Regions from separate parts of the Solibacillus daqui genome, predicted to be linked through region 2. Evidence: riboswitches for the same ligand, from Rfam matches in the RefSeq annotation. Region 2 holds a riboswitch; the other holds the start of a gene.

Region 1 (8,011 bases), 310 kb from region 2:
GAAGTATTTAGTAAGTGACTATTATTCAGTTCCACAATCCGGCCTGTACCCAATTTATGAGAGTCCGATTGTTTACCAATCATTTAATGCCGAAAATGGGCACCCTTCCTTTGAACACAAACAAGAAGAGCCCGAGTCGTTCATTCCTTTTCCAAAAGTATCCGCATTTGAAAAACGAACAACGATAGAGGAAATCATCGGTGTATCAGACTCTATGATAAAACTACGCGAATTCGAATTAGATGAAAATACACTTGTTATTGTCTGGCGAGAAAAAGACTGGCGAGCACCTGCAGAAAAGACGATGGAAAACTTCCTGCTTGAACGTATGGAGCATACGGTAAAAGCGAAGATTGATAAGCATTCGAGGAAGTTAAAGGAATTCATGTGGTTTAAAGAGCGTACAGGCGAACTCGATCTTTCGTTTGAAGCCTGCCGTGACATTGCTTGTGCAGTTATTGCAACGTATTTTGAAGAATATGTTCCTTATTTACAATTACAAATTGAAAAAAACGCCTTCAATGAAGCAAACCGCGCATTTTTCACTTTCCCGCTGCACGTAGCTCCAGACTTACAAATAGAGGGGGAACGTTTTTACATTGGCATAAACAAAACAACGGGATTCGTGGATATCTTATGGTCCCCTCGTATGGACCTAGCGCTTCTTCAATCCTATGAAGCCCAAACTATCCAACCATTAAAAGACGTCATGCCAGCCTTAAAAGAAATCGATACCTTTTTACAATGGTCTAGGCAGTATGATGAAAATAAAAACGATGAAGTATTACAATATAAATTAGGACACGCACAAACGAAACAGCAGATTGTCGGTATAGATGCTATAACTGGACAACTTATCGTCAGTAAACTTTAGCTTGGAGGAACTCAGGCTAAGGACGCCGCGTCGTGCGGCAACACCTGAGTGACCAACATCGTGTTGGCACAAGCCCTAGTGGATGTCACAGATTTTTTAGGGGAGTTTTTCGAGTGAACTCGAAAAAAATCTGGACGCAATTACGCAGAGGCGTAATTGATAGAATGAAAAATAGAACCGCACTTACTTGTAATATGGTTCTGCGTTACAAATAAGTGCGGTTTATTTTTAATATAGATACTATTTTTTCTCTACCAAATAGTTTTAACTAGGAAAATCAAATGCGTCATACCTAAATGGCAAATCTTCTTGCTTATACGCTAGATAGACGCTTTTCCTTTATTGCCAATCCTTGTTTTAAAATCAAAGCACCTAGCAATTGAATGACTGTCTTCACAATTACTTGACCCACAATAGCGGCTGGTACAGCTTCCCATGGTATGAATCCTGCCCCAAGTGGGCTCAATCCAACGATGACAAAAATAACAGAATCAAGAAGACCGCCAACAATACCGCTATAGAAAACTCTCCAAGCCATTGGTAGCTTCAAGCGTGTATAGATTTCTGTATCGGCTGATTCAGCAATGACAAATGATATCGCAGATGCTGCAACAATCATTAAAGTATCTCCTAGTGAAAATGAAACCGCTCCAGATAAAAGTAACGCTATGAATATAAAGATATATGTTTTTGCTCGACCATGCTTATTTTGCACAAGATCTCGAAAAATGAAGGTTGCTCCAACAAAAAGTGTCCCCATAGGAACGATAAACATTCCAAACTCTAACGGTGCAAATCTTGCGGTTACCACGTTTGCAATAACAATCGATAATAAATAAAATAATACTCTCATAATTTCTCTCCTTTAAATACCACTAACTCTGTAAAAGCTTGGAAATATTTAACTATTCTTTTCGTAAAATTCACTCTTAGCGTTTATAAAGTCCTCAAGCCCTTTTTTCCGTAATTTACAAGCCGGACATTCACCACAACCGTCTGCGATTATACCGTTATAGCAAGTTAGTGTTCTTTCTCTCACATACTCAAATACGCCAAGTTGATCTGCTAGCTCCCATGTTTGTGCTTTGTTGATCCACATTAATGGTGTATGAATGACAAAGGAACAATCCATCGATAAATTTAATGTTACATTCAATGATTTGATAAAAATGTCGCGACAATCGGGATAGCCGCTAAAATCGGTTTCACAAACGCCTGTCACTATATGCTTTGCTCCTATTTGACTTGCTAAAACACCAGCAAATGAAAGAAAAAGCAGATTACGCCCAGGTACAAAAGTCGAAGGTAGTCCATCACTATCTTCTTCAACCATTATTTCTTCACGTGTCAATGCATTCGAAGTAAGCTGATTCAGCAGGGACATGTTAAGAATATGGTGATTGATACCATGCTCATTTGCGATTTCTTTAGCACATTCAATTTCAAGACGATGCTTTTGACCATAATCAAAGGTCACAACCTCAACTTGCGCAAAACGCTCAATTGCCCAAAATAAACAAGTGGTGCTGTCTTGCCCCCCACTAAATACAACAAGTGCTTTATCCTGAATCATATAAAAAACTCCTTAATCTCGAAAAAACAGCACTCTAAGAGATGTGCTGTTTTCATCTTAGTTTTTTTAAGAGGGTCGCTAACAACCTCTTCCTTACCAACAAGGACTTATTCAATTTATCTCGCATTACCGAGCAAATACCTGTTATCGATTATCAATTTTTTCCGGGTTTAAATCATGATTCATTAAACGGTAGTTTGCAATTTCTTCGTATTTCGTTTCTGGTCTTCCATAGTTGCACCATGGATCAATCGAGATACCTCCACGTGGCGTGAATTTGCCCCAAACCTCAATATATCTTGGATCTAGTAGCTTGATTAAATCATTCATAATAATATTCACGCAATCTTCATGAAAATCACCATGGTTTCTAAAGCTAAATAAGTAAAGCTTTAATGATTTACTTTCAACTAGCTTTTTCTCTGGAATGTATGAAATATAAATTGTTGCAAAGTCTGGTTGTCCTGTAATTGGGCATAAACTCGTAAACTCCGGACAATTAAATTTCACGAAATAATCACGATTTGAATGCAGACTTTCTACTGACTCTAATACCTCTGGTGCATAGTCCGTTGCATATTGTGTATTCTGATTCCCTAATAGTGTTAAATCATTTAATCCTTCAGTGGGCTTGCGGCCAGTCATAAAAAAACCTCCTTGAAAAGTAATACCGAATCTTTTCAAGGAGAGGCGCTGTCATTTTCTATACAACTTACAGGATTGAATCAAAAAAAGCCATGTCCAATTATGGACATGGCGTATTTGTCATGTATCCATAGTTTTTTATAGAGGGTATCAGCTATGAACCTCTCCTGAGAATTTTCAGGTATTTTATCTAAAAAGACAATACACTACATGAAGATAGATGTCAATTCCCACTATTAATGAATTACTCACTTACAATAATCGAACTTACTTACGATAAGGTTCTCCGTAATGGTCCTAAATGAGGTTCTTTAGAGTTCTTAACATCTAATTATGTCCCTTATTAGAAGACTTCTCATGTTGAAGCAGCCACTCTTTTCTCCACAGACCTCCTGCATAACCAGTTAATTTCCCGTTAGAGCCGATTACTCTGTGGCAAGGAATGACAATGCTTAACTTGTTCTTCCCATTTGCATTTCCAACTGCTCTGATGGCTTTTTCATTCCTGAGAGAAACAGCAATATCCTTATAGGAGCCCGTTTTTGCATAGGGAACCTCTGTTAAAGCTTCCCATACTTTTTTCTGAAAGTCTGTCCCTATTAATAGATACGGAAACGAAAACTCACGCCGATCACCTTTAAAATATTCGTCAAGTTGGTTATAGCATTCTTCTAAAACTGGAGGAGTTTCAGCAAGTAAAAGGTTCACCTTTTTTTCCTTTTCAGAAAATAAAATCGAACTGATTGTCTCATTATTGCCGATTATTTCTATTACGCCAATTGGTGATTCATAATCTAATTTATGGATTTTCTTCATATAAAGACCTCCAAAGATAAAAGGTTGCATATGCCTGCCAACCTTCCCAATCTACTGCATATTCCCTTATTTCCTCCATTGTTGGTTTCCTTTCAAGACCCAATAAAATCTTTAAGGCATTTTGAAGGCCAACATCGGCAACTGGAAAGGAAGATGTATCGTGTAGGGTTTTCATCATTACATAATCTGCTGTCCATGCTCCGATACCTCTGTACATCATTAGGGATTTTTTTACTTTCTGATTATCTTTTTTCTCAAGCAATAATTCTTTTGTCAATTTCCCCTCTGACATAGCTTCGGCAATGCCAATAATATATTCAGCCTTCCTAATCGTAAATTGTAGATCCCTCAAATCATCCACATATATCGATGCTATTTTTTCAAATGATGGGAATAGCCAAAACGTTTCTCCTTCGAAAGTTAAACTTTCACCATACTGTTCAACGAAGCGTCTCTTTAATGTATACGCAAATGTTAAATTAATTTGCTGTCCCATAATCGCCCATACTAACGCCTCAAATAAATCAGAAATACACATAATCCGTAATCCATAATATTTATGAGCAAGTTTCTTTAAGACTTTATCTCGATCAGCCAATTGATAAAATCCCGCTAATTCTTGATCCAAATCAAACCATTCCCAAATATACTCTGCCACTTTTTTGCGTGAGTCTATCGATGGAGGGCTCATGGGGAATTCAACATTTATAGAATGATTGATAGATTCAATTTTACATAAAACCAAAGATTCATTAATTTTTATTAGTTTATATAAAGACTGCTCTTTAATCTGATGCATTATTTCCTGACTGGATCTGCCCAGGAAAACTAAACACTCCTCAAAATTAAATGCCTTTGGAGGATATATTTCTATAAAAGATTCATGATCAATCCAATTCATTCAAAAGTCCTTTCGATATTTACTGGGTGAACAATTTTTTAAGTTTCGAAATACTTTGTAAAAATTAGAAGTGCTCTGGAATCCTACTTCATAGCAAATCTCAAGGTTCGTTAAAGTTGTGCATTTTAGAAGGTGGGCTGCTTTGTCGATACGAATTTTTTCTAAATAAGTACGTGGAGTCTCAGATGTTTCCTGTTTAAATAAGCGCTCCAAATAAAAAGGACTAACACCTACATGATCCGCTATATCTTTTAATACCAAATTTTTCTTATAATGATTCACTAGAAAAGTTATAATATTTCTGACAAGCTCAATATGCGGAGAGTGCTCAACTTCTGGCTGACATCTCTTACAAGGACGATAACCAGCTTTTTCAACTTCATTCATGTCATGGTAAAACTCAACATTCATTTTTTTAGGTTTTCTTGATCTGCAGGATGGGCGACAGTATATTTTAGTTGTTTTAACTGCAGTAAAAAATAGCCCATCATATTTTTTATCACACGCGATGATTTTCTCCCACATCTCTTCAAATGAAAGATTAACATTAGTCGTCATGTAAACCACTCTCCATTCACATTAGTGCTCGTTTTCATAAAGAAGGGAAGTATCTTTATATCTCAATAATTGGCCAACTTTCTTATCTAAATAAGCAAATATATTATCGGATAGGGCATTTCCAAAACTGAATCTTCCTACACCTAATTCTTTGAGCTTATTACAACTTGTTAGTCCAGGTAAAGATAATATATTTAGGGGTGCACTTATATTCGTGGTAATTTCTTTAATCTCACCATCCCCTTTTAAGCCGGGAACAAAAATCCCACTAGCACCACTCTCAACATACGCTTTTGCTCGTTCTATTGTTTCCATCAAAGGATTTTGCCTTTGAAAATAAGTATCTGTTCTGGCATTAATATAAAAATCTTTATAACCATTCTGGTCTAACGCTGTTCTTATTTTCTCTAGAAGATTACAATGGTGTGAAATCTCTCTTAAACCATTTGATTTTTTCAATGAATCTTCAATATTGATACCCGCTACTCCTACATCTGCCGTCCTTAAAACATTATCTATAATTGTCTCAGTGTCTTCGCTGTATCCAGCCTCAATATCAGCGGAAACTGGAATTTTAACGTTCTCTGCTATTGTTTTTATTATTCCTAAGTGTCTATCAAAATCAATTAATTCTCCATCTTTATACCCTAGAGAGTTAGCAATTCCCCAACTTGTAGTACCAATAGCTTTGAATCCTGCTTTTTCAAGCGTTAAGGCAGAAAACAAATCCCACGCGTTTCCTAAAAATAATAGATCCTCTGAAAAATGTAGCTCATTGAATTCCTGAATCTTATTCATCTTTTCTCCCTCCAAATACTTTGCTGGAGCCATTTTAACAAGTAATCTACCTTAATTTCGTCCTCATTCTTGCTTTTATGGTCTGCCTATAAGAAAAAAAGTGAAGCAATATTTGCTCCACTTCTAGGCTCTATTATAAAAATCGCATTTACTTATGGTACGGCTCTCCGTTGCTAGTGTAAGTGCGGTTTTATTACGTATATTACTCAATAAGACAAATTACAATTTAATTATTTATATTCGAAATTTCAAAAGGAATTAAATTTTCAATTCGTCTCCACGTACGGCAGACACTCTTTTCCTTGCCTAATGGTTGCTGTACCATTCGTTGTTTTATAAGGCGGTGTTTCCGGCAAAACGTTCATGACCAAGAGCCGGATTGAATAATCTTTATAAAATATTTCATCAAATGAAGGGGTTATGTGTGGATCCGTATTTTCAAATATCTTTTTTTGTAATTCTTCTATGTCTACATCAAATGGAATCCCTATTAAAACATTGTCTATTCCCTGAATTTTGTCGGCCACGCCGAAAACAACGCTGCCACCGCCGCCATTTGCCATACAAACAGCGTATTTAATCATTTTATTGACGTTTTCCTCCACAGCACTAAAATTCCATTGCTTAAAGTCTAGGTCCTGTGCCTCAAAATCATCTGCAATATGATGATCCAATTGCTGAATGATCTCCATGATTTCTCTTTTATTCTTCATAAGAATATCCTCCTTTCCAGCAAAATCGATCTATATACCTTGTAAATACGTTAACCAATGCTTATAAAAAAAAGGCAGTCCCTTATTACAAATACACTTGTAGGAACTACCTCTTATTATATTTATATGTTTGTTTCGTCATGGCTGTTTATAAAGCTTTTTGAAATTGCACGTTGGCTTCATTATAAATTTTTCAACACATGCAATTCCCAACTTTTTCAAAACCTACGCCTACATTTGTTTTACTAGTTATCTAATTCTATATCAACATTTCAATTAGATACATCTTGAAGGACAAATAAGTATATCCGTCGAAGTAATTTGCAATGCAGTTCAAACTGGGCTACGTTAATCCAACTAAAGGGTTGTGAGATTATAATGAACTTGACTGAAATTTTGAGTATAAATAAGGAAGGCTGGGAAAAATCCGCAGAACGTTTTTATGGCAGAACAGCTCTTCCGGAATATGGGCCATTTTCTTTAAGTGAAGAACAACTTAATTTATTCGGAACTATTGCAGGTAAAAAGATTTTAGATATTGGGTGTGGGAGTGGACATTCATTGCAGTATATGGGGAATGAAGGCGCACAAGAATTGTGGGGGTTAGACCTTTCAACAAAACAAATTGAAACAGCTGAAAAGTTACTACGTTCTCAAGAAAGTAAAGTAACCTTGTTCGAATCACCTATGGAGGAGAATCCAGGATTACCACCTGAATACTTTGATATAGTGTATTCCATTTATGCATTAGGATGGACTGTTGATTTACAAAAGACATTATCTAATATCCATAGTTATTTAAAACCTGGTGGCACATTCATATTTAGTTGGGAGCACCCTATTCACGATCGATTAGCCTATGAAAATTCAGCATTCACTTTAAAAAAATCATACAATATAGAAGGCCCCGAGTACAATGAAGCGTGGCACAACAATGTTGTCATATACCATCGAAAATTAAGTACATATATTAATACGCTTATAGAAGCTGGCTTTATCATTGAGAAGGTAATCGATGATGTTGTATTACCGACTACCATTACAGAAAATCCTTCAAAATGGTATTCAACTCAAAGAGCATCTATTGTTCCAGCCACATTTATAATAAAAGCTACAAAACGTAATACTCGCCA
Region 2 (8,011 bases):
CGAATGGCCGAAAGTGGCTGCCGTGTTAACCCAACATCTTCTGCACGTAATTTAAAGGGAATAATATCGCCTTGATCGAGCAAGACAAATGTATTTTCGCCATCAAGTGACGCTTCATCCATGCCTTGTGAGCCAGATACAACAATCGCGCGTTCACGTCCGAGCATGTGCAGCACTTCCGCATAATCGGTAGTAAAGTTTGGACGATTAATACCGACAAATTGCGTTTTTAATGGCACTGGATTTGTTAATGGGCCAACTAAGTTGAAAATCGTTGGCTTTCCAAGTGCTTGGCGAACTTCACCAATACGCTTTAATTTTGGGTGCATATTTGGTGCGTGTAAGAAGGCGATTCCATGTAATTTTAAAAGTTCAGTTGTTTGCGCAGTATTGGGTAGGAGTGTGATGCCTAGTGCCTCTAATACATCAGAGCTACCAGAGGCACTTGAGATTTTACGATTACCATGCTTTGCGACTAAAATGCCACCACCGGCTAAGACGAATGCAGATGTTGTACTAATATTGAAGCTTTGCAATCCATCACCGCCTGTACCGCAGTTGTCGATATAAATGCCTTCGGGTGTATCAACTGCAACGGCATGGGATTTCATCACATGTGCTAATCCAGCCACTTCATGTGCGGTTACGCCTTTGTCATTCATTGCTAATAAAAACGAGGCAATTTGCTCCTTTGGTGTTTGTTCATTAAATATCATTTGCGAGGCCTGCAGCATTTCCTCAAAAACTAAATGCTCCTGCCGCGAAATTTGTTCAATATATGGAATTAATGACATTGTGAAATCATCCTTTCAAAAGCGTCGCAAATGGTACGCCTGTAGTTGAATCTGTTCGAATTTGTGCGGTATCGCCAGTAATGGTAATCGCATTTTCAGGTGTTGTGAAATCCACTTGACCGTTAAAGCCAATATAGCCAATTAACCCCTGTGCAGGCTTCAATGCTTTTACGACATCAATCGCATGGAATGTTGGATTGAGTTCACCGTTTTGTACATCGTTTGTTGTATAATTCGAGCTTTGGCAAAAACGCTCGATTGATGGCGCTTCATTTGTTGCAGAAAGTGTGCCATCACGTACTTGCAAATAGTTATGATCGGATGTACCAACAACCGTGCAATCATCGAATTCCATGTAGTACATATAAGGTGCGGCGTGCTCGATACGTAGTTTACGATAAAGTGCAAAAGCATCGCCTGAAAATTGTGCAGTGTATTGGCCATCTACTTGAGGTTCAATGGTATGAAGGGTGTACGACGTTTCCTCCGCTATTGGATTGGCAAATAACTTGTCGATAATAGCATCGATATTTGGCTCTACTTGCTCAGCTTCAATATTTGTATGGAACACGGCAATTTCATCTGTTAAATGGTCGAAAATTACGAGCGTATCATAGACATGAAACTGTAATTTAGGTAATCGGTCAGGCAAAGCTTCAATATAACCAATACCCCCACCTGTGAACGGATATTCCGTATGTGACGAAACACGGGGCATCACTTGTTTTAATAAGGCAATAAGTTCGCCTTCATACGTATATTGTTTATTTGTTAAATGTGATAGATCGATTAATTGTTCCTGCTCGCCGCGATATGTTTTTCGAGGATTGACGCCAATAAACGAGTAGCGCCCGTGACCCTCATATTTCATTGAACTCTCTAATAAAAATTTTCGTTCACCTTGCAAACGTTGAAAAATCGAAATCGGTGTTAACAAATCACCGTTTACTTTTTTCATTGACGTGCGAAAACGCTGTTTAATGGACATCTGTATACACTCCTTCTAAATGAAATAAAAAAAGTCCCCAGCAAAAGAATCACTTTTGCTGAGGACGATATAAGACCGCGTTGCCACCTCGATTGAAGTAAAGAAAAATTACTTCCACTCTACCTGATAACGGCAGGGAACCGTCCGCTGACTCATGCCAGCAGCTTTCATAAGGCCCATTCATATTGTACTTTCGACGCATTTCCACCAACCATGCGCTCTCTTAGCGAAAGTATCAATATTACTCTTCTTACTCGACAATTTACTCAACTCAACTTAACTTAACTAAAACGGTGGTCATGCTCTCACAACCTGCTACCGTGGATATCAAAATAGAATAAACTTATTCTAACATCGAAAATTTAAAAGTCAAACAATTATAAAAATGCGGAAATAAAAAACCAGCAAGCAAAAACTAGCTGGCAAAACGAAAAAGTTGTCACAAAATTACGCAGAGGCATAATCAATCATGTTAAATTAACTTTTTAAAATCAAGACGTTTATTTAATGTGTACATGATCGGCGCGCCGACAATTAATACGACAAATTCACCTACAGCAACTGTTAGCCAAGTCCATAAAAATGGCAACTCTAATGCTAAGTTTAACTCAAACGCAATGATGAACATCGTAAAGGTAAATAACAATGAGTTAATAATCAGACGTGCGACAATGTTTTTCACAAATTTGCAGATAAAAATAAAGATACTGATTGTGACAATAGAATGGATTACCCCAAACACCAAGTCATACCAGCCCAGCGGTGAGAACATATTCGAAATGAATACGCCTAATATAATACCACCTGCAAAGCGTGGGTTAAATGCCACTAAATGGTTAAACATTTCAGAAACACGAAATTGTACCTCCGTAAATCCGAATGGTGCAACAAGCATTGTAACAGCAATATAAAGCGCCGCAATAATACCAGTCGTCGCTAAAAATTTGACTTTCATATTCATTTCCTCCTAGTTTTTTTACGTGGGATGGTTACGAACCACGCGAAGCAACTGCAATCATAGCAATATTGCATGCGAATGTAAATAAAGCAGCTTAAAATATAAATAGTAGAAATTTTTTTACAATTAGATAGCACAATGATTTCAAGAGTTTAGTGAAATCATCGATGGATTAAGCAGCTTAAGTAAAGAAATGAAAGTATTCATGCATAACGGATTGAAATAACATGTTCAGCGAATGAGCGTAAAATCCGTTCATTCGTTTTTTTGTTCATGGGATTGACAAATAACAGATTAATTTTGAAAGTACGCCGGATTTTCTTCAAATTCACTACTAAATTCTAAATATTGAATTCAGAACATTCTAAATGTTATTGACTATCTGAAAACGAAGGGGTAATATATTTTTAATTCAGACTTTATCCAAATGAAGTATGACGCTTTAAATCGACAGAGAAAAAATAGGGGGATTATTCATAATGAAACGCAATTTACTGAAGCTATCATTCGTATTATTCGGGCTTCTGTTTGTATTAGCAGCGTGTGGAGGAGAAGAAAAAGATAACGCTTCAAACGACACAGCAAATAGCGGTGCTGGAGGAACAGAAGAAACAAAAACATTTAAAATCGGTACAACTCAAATCGTAGAGCATCCATCTTTAGATGCAGCTACAGAGGGTTTTAAAAAGGCAATTGAAGATGCCGGTATTAAAGCGGAGTATGTTGATAAATCAGCAAACGGTGATAACAGTGCAAATATGACGATTGCACAACAACTTGTAAGTGAAAACGTAGATTTAATTTTTGCTAACTCAACACCATCAGCACAGGCTGCAAAAAGTGCAACAGCTGACATTCCAATTATCTTTACTTCGGTAACAGATGCAGTAGGGGCAGAGTTAATCGCTTCTATGGAGAAACCAGGTGCAAACGTTACAGGTACAATCGATTTACACCCAGAAACAATGCCAAAAACAGTGGCATTCTTAAAAGAATTAGGTGCGAAAAATGTTGGGATGATTTACAACGCTGGTGAGCAAAACTCAGTAGCACAAATCTCAGCGGTAAAAGAATTAGCTGCAAAAGAAGGCGTAACAATCGTGGATGCAGCAGTATCAGCTTCTTCAGAAGTGAAGCAAGCAGCTGAATCATTAATCGGTAAAGTAGACGCATTCTACGTAGTTACAGATAACACAGTTGTTTCTGCATTAGAATCTGTAATAGATGTAGCAAACGCAAACACATTACCATTAATCGTTGGTGAGTTAGATTCTGTTGAGCGCGGTGGTTTAGCAGCATATGGCTTCGACTACTACGATATCGGTTATGAAGCAGGTCAAATGGCAGCACAAATTTTATTAGAAGGTAAGTCACCTGCTGAAATTCCAGCGGCTTACCCTGCAAACTTAAAACTAGTAATTAATAAAGCAGTTGCTGACAGCTTAGGTTTAGACGTAAAACCTGAGTGGGGAGCAGAAGTACAATAATTTTTCATTCGCGCTTGTGTCCTGAAGAGGAAGTCAGCCGTTGTTGCTTATTGCGACGAAGGCTGGCTGACCCATATCATGTGGGTCCTAGCGCGAATGCTTATTTAAAGAAAATATTAGGAGATGATTCGAGATGTTTATAGCTTTGTTTGGTTCAGTCGAGCAAGGAATCATCTATGCAATTATGGCACTGGGTGTGTATTTAACATTCCGTGTGTTAGATTTTCCGGATTTAACCGTTGATGGAAGCTTTGTAACGGGTGCAGGAACAGCCGCGATGATGATCGTACTGGGCTACAATCCGATACTTGCAACATTAGTGGCAACAATTGCTGGATTTATTGCTGGATGTATGACTGGGATTTTACACACGAAAGGAAAAATTAATCCATTATTATCAGGGATTTTAATGATGATTGCGTTATATTCTATCAACCTACGTATTATGGGATTAAGTTCAGATTCAGGTGTAACACGTCCAAATATTCCACTGTTAAATTCAGATACAATTTTCTCAATGTTCAGTAGCTATTGGTCGGGACTTGGCATTGATGGTGCCTTATCAAGCATGGTGAAATCAATGGGGGCAAAAACAATTCCATCTACATGGGGTATTTTAATATTAATGATCCTTGTGACAGTCATCATTAAATTAATTGTGGATTGGTTCTTAAAAACAGAGGTAGGTCTTGCAATTCGTGCCACAGGGGATAACAAGCGCATGATTCGTAGCTTCTCTGCTAATACCGATTCTTTAATCATTTTAGGTTTAGGGCTATCAAATGGTATGGTGGCATTATCAGGGGCGTTAATTGCACAATATACAAAATTTGCGGACGTTGGTTTAGGGATTGGGATGATTGTTGTCGGCTTAGCTTCGGTTATTATTGGGGAAGCGATTTTTGGTACAAAATCCATTGTACGTGTAACATTTGCAGTTATTGCTGGTGCGGTCATTTACCGTATGATTTACGCGTTAGCATTGCGTGTAAAGTGGTTAGATTCGGGGGATATGAAGCTGATTACGGCATTTATCGTCATTTTAGCGTTGGTTATTCCTCAAATCGTTAGCAGATATAAAGAAAAGAAACGTAAAGCACGTCGTTTAGAAGAACGTATGGCAGCGCAAAAAGCAAAAATAGAAGTAGAGCAGGGAGGGAAGGGCCTTGCTTAAATTAGATGGCATTAACAAAGTATTTAACGAAGGTACGCCTGACGAAAAAATTGCCTTAGACAATATTAATTTACATTTAGCACCTGGTGATTTCGTAACAATAATTGGCAGTAACGGTGCAGGTAAATCAACGATGATGAACATGATTTCGGGTGCACTTACACCGGATTTTGGTTCAGTTATTATTGACGGGAATGATTTAACGCGTTTACCAGAATATAAGCGTGCTGTGCATATTGGACGCGTATTCCAAGATCCAATGGCCGGTACAGCCCCAACGATGACGATTGAAGAAAACTTAGCGATTGCGTATTCGCGTAATGCAAAGCGTGGTTTACGTTTTGGGGTTGATAAAAAGCGCCGCGAGTTTTTCAAAACGTCATTAGAAAAGCTACACTTAAATTTAGAAAATCGTTTATCTGCAAAAGTCGGATTGCTATCAGGTGGGGAACGCCAAGCATTAAGTCTACTAATGGCAACCTTTACAAAGCCATCGATCTTACTGTTAGATGAGCATACAGCGGCGCTTGACCCATCACGTGCCGAGCTAATTACAAACTTAACAAAAGAGCTTGTTGAAGAAAGTAAGCTTACTACACTAATGGTAACGCATAACATGCAGCAAGCACTAGATTTAGGGAATCGTTTAATTATGATGGACAAAGGTCAAATCATTTTAAAAGTAGAAGAAGACCGTAAGCCACATTTAACAATTCCAGATTTAATGGCAGAGTTCGAGAGTATCCGCGGAGAAAAAATGAACTCTGACCGCGCATTACTAGGATAATTTTAAAATCTTTAGCTGACGATATGACGGCTAAAGATTTTTTTATTTGAGCAAAAAATACCCGCTACTAATAAAGTAACGGGTAATGATATTAGACGAGTAGTGCAAATAATGTACTGTCTTTATTGACCTCTTTATAATCAAAGCCGTTTTCATGCATACGCTCTACTAAACCGGCATGATCATCCGGGTGCCCAATTTCGATACCAACGAGTGCAGGGCCACTTTCCTTGTTATTTTTCTTCGTATATTCAAATGTAGTAATATCATCATTTGGTCCAAGTACCTCTGTTAAAAACTGACGAAGTGCACCTGAACGCTGTGGGAAGTTCACGATATAGTAATGTAGCAAACCTTCATAAATTAAAGAGCGCTCTTTAATTTCCTGCATACGTCCGATGTCATTATTGCCTCCAGAAATAATAATGACAACCGATTTGCCCCGAATTTTATCAGCATAAAAGTCAAGCGCCGCCACAGATAATGCTCCAGCAGGCTCTGCAATAATTGCATGTTTATTATATAAATCTAAAATGGTTGTACATACTTTGCCTTCAGGTACTGATACGATATCGTCTAAATAGGTACGACATACTTGGTAAGTATCATTGCCAACGCATTTTACCGCAGCACCATCAACAAATTTGTCAATCCAGTCAAGTGTAATAGGACCTTCATTTTCAAAAGCCGATTTCATACTTGCCGCGCCAGCAGGTTCTACACCAATGACTTGACTATGTGGCGATAAATTTTTCACATAAGCGGAAACACCAGACATTAAGCCGCCGCCACCAATGCTACCGAAGATATAGTCAATAGGTTCTTCGATATCATTCATAATTTCCACCGCAACCGTACCTTGACCTGCCATAACGTCGTAATCGTCAAATGGGTGAATGAAAATACGATTTTCCTCTTCGCAATAAGCAAGTGCACTTGCAGCAGAATCATCAAATGTATCTCCAGCTAGGATGATTTCAACAAAGTTACGCCCAAACATACGAACCTGATCGATTTTTTGCTTTGGTGTTGTTTTTGGCATGAAAATCGTTGCTTGAATTTCAAGCTTCGCACAAGCGTAGGCAACACCTTGTGCATGATTGCCAGCACTAGCGCAAGCCACACCTGATGCACGAGCTTCGTTTTCGATTTTTTTTATTTTATAGTAAGCACCGCGCAATTTAAATGAACGGACATGCTGTAAATCTTCACGTTTAAAATAAATCTTTGCGCCATACTTTTCTGATAAATATTCATTCAATTGCAGTGGTGTATGCACGACAACATCCTTTAAAAAATGGTGTGCAATTAATACGTTTTCCACCGCAATGGTTTTAGGTTGAGCAACTTCCATCTCCATGTAACCTCCATCGTCTGTGTAAAGATTACATTATTTTATCATAAAACCACTAATGAATGTTGTAAAAATTCAGTAAATTAAGAAAATTTATTAAAACACCGTAATGAAAGCGGTTTAATGTAGAGGAGGAATTAATTTAGAATTTATTCTTTTGGCAATAATAAAAAACCCGCATTTTGCAAAATACAAAATGCGAGCTCTGTTTAGAATAATAAATGCGTAATCACTGCGATGATTGGAATTGAGATAACTGTTCGGATTAAGAAAATCACGAATAAATCCCATAATTTTAATGGAAGCTTTGTGCCTAAAATAAGGCCACCAACTTCAGACATGTAAATTAATTGTGTTACCGAAACCGTTGCGATGAAGAATCGCGTCATCTCAGATTCAATACCAGCACCTAAAACTGAAGGTAATAGCATATCCGCAAAACCGACGATCATCGTTTGTGCCGCTTCAC

The links. Region 2 has a riboswitch for preQ1 ahead of O7776_RS02320 (QueT transporter family protein). Riboswitches for the same ligand answer to the same signal wherever they lie in the genome.
Region 1: it holds a riboswitch for preQ1, as region 2 does, so the genes downstream of both, queF (preQ(1) synthase) here and O7776_RS02320 (QueT transporter family protein) in region 2, are expected to answer to the same signal.

Annotation. Positions count from the first base shown of each region.
Region 1 is NZ_CP114887.1:168,023-176,033, reverse strand. Features, by position in the region: gene O7776_RS00900 (YcdB/YcdC domain-containing protein) at 1-874, shown strand, start outside; gene O7776_RS00895 (VUT family protein) at 1,188-1,727, opposite strand; gene queC (7-cyano-7-deazaguanine synthase QueC) at 1,776-2,447, opposite strand; gene queF (preQ(1) synthase) at 2,592-3,092, opposite strand; PreQ1 riboswitch class I at 3,217-3,263, opposite strand; gene O7776_RS00880 (methylated-DNA--[protein]-cysteine S-methyltransferase) at 3,420-3,908, opposite strand; gene O7776_RS00875 (DNA-3-methyladenine glycosylase family protein) at 3,892-4,809, opposite strand; gene O7776_RS00870 (bifunctional transcriptional activator/DNA repair enzyme AdaA) at 4,810-5,367, opposite strand; gene O7776_RS00865 (isocitrate lyase/PEP mutase family protein) at 5,389-6,165, opposite strand; gene O7776_RS00860 (ATP-binding protein) at 6,432-6,878, opposite strand; gene O7776_RS00855 (class I SAM-dependent methyltransferase) at 7,257-8,011, shown strand, end outside.
Region 2 is NZ_CP114887.1:481,291-489,301, forward strand. Features, by position in the region: gene trpD (anthranilate phosphoribosyltransferase) at 1-794, opposite strand, end outside; gene O7776_RS02315 (chorismate-binding protein) at 802-1,782, opposite strand; T-box leader at 1,840-2,049, opposite strand; gene O7776_RS02320 (QueT transporter family protein) at 2,255-2,737, opposite strand; PreQ1 riboswitch class I at 2,744-2,788, opposite strand; gene O7776_RS02325 (ABC transporter substrate-binding protein) at 3,220-4,227, shown strand; gene O7776_RS02330 (ABC transporter permease) at 4,361-5,401, shown strand; gene O7776_RS02335 (ABC transporter ATP-binding protein) at 5,394-6,188, shown strand; gene ilvA (threonine ammonia-lyase IlvA) at 6,280-7,542, opposite strand; gene O7776_RS02345 (YjiH family protein) at 7,752-8,011, opposite strand, start outside.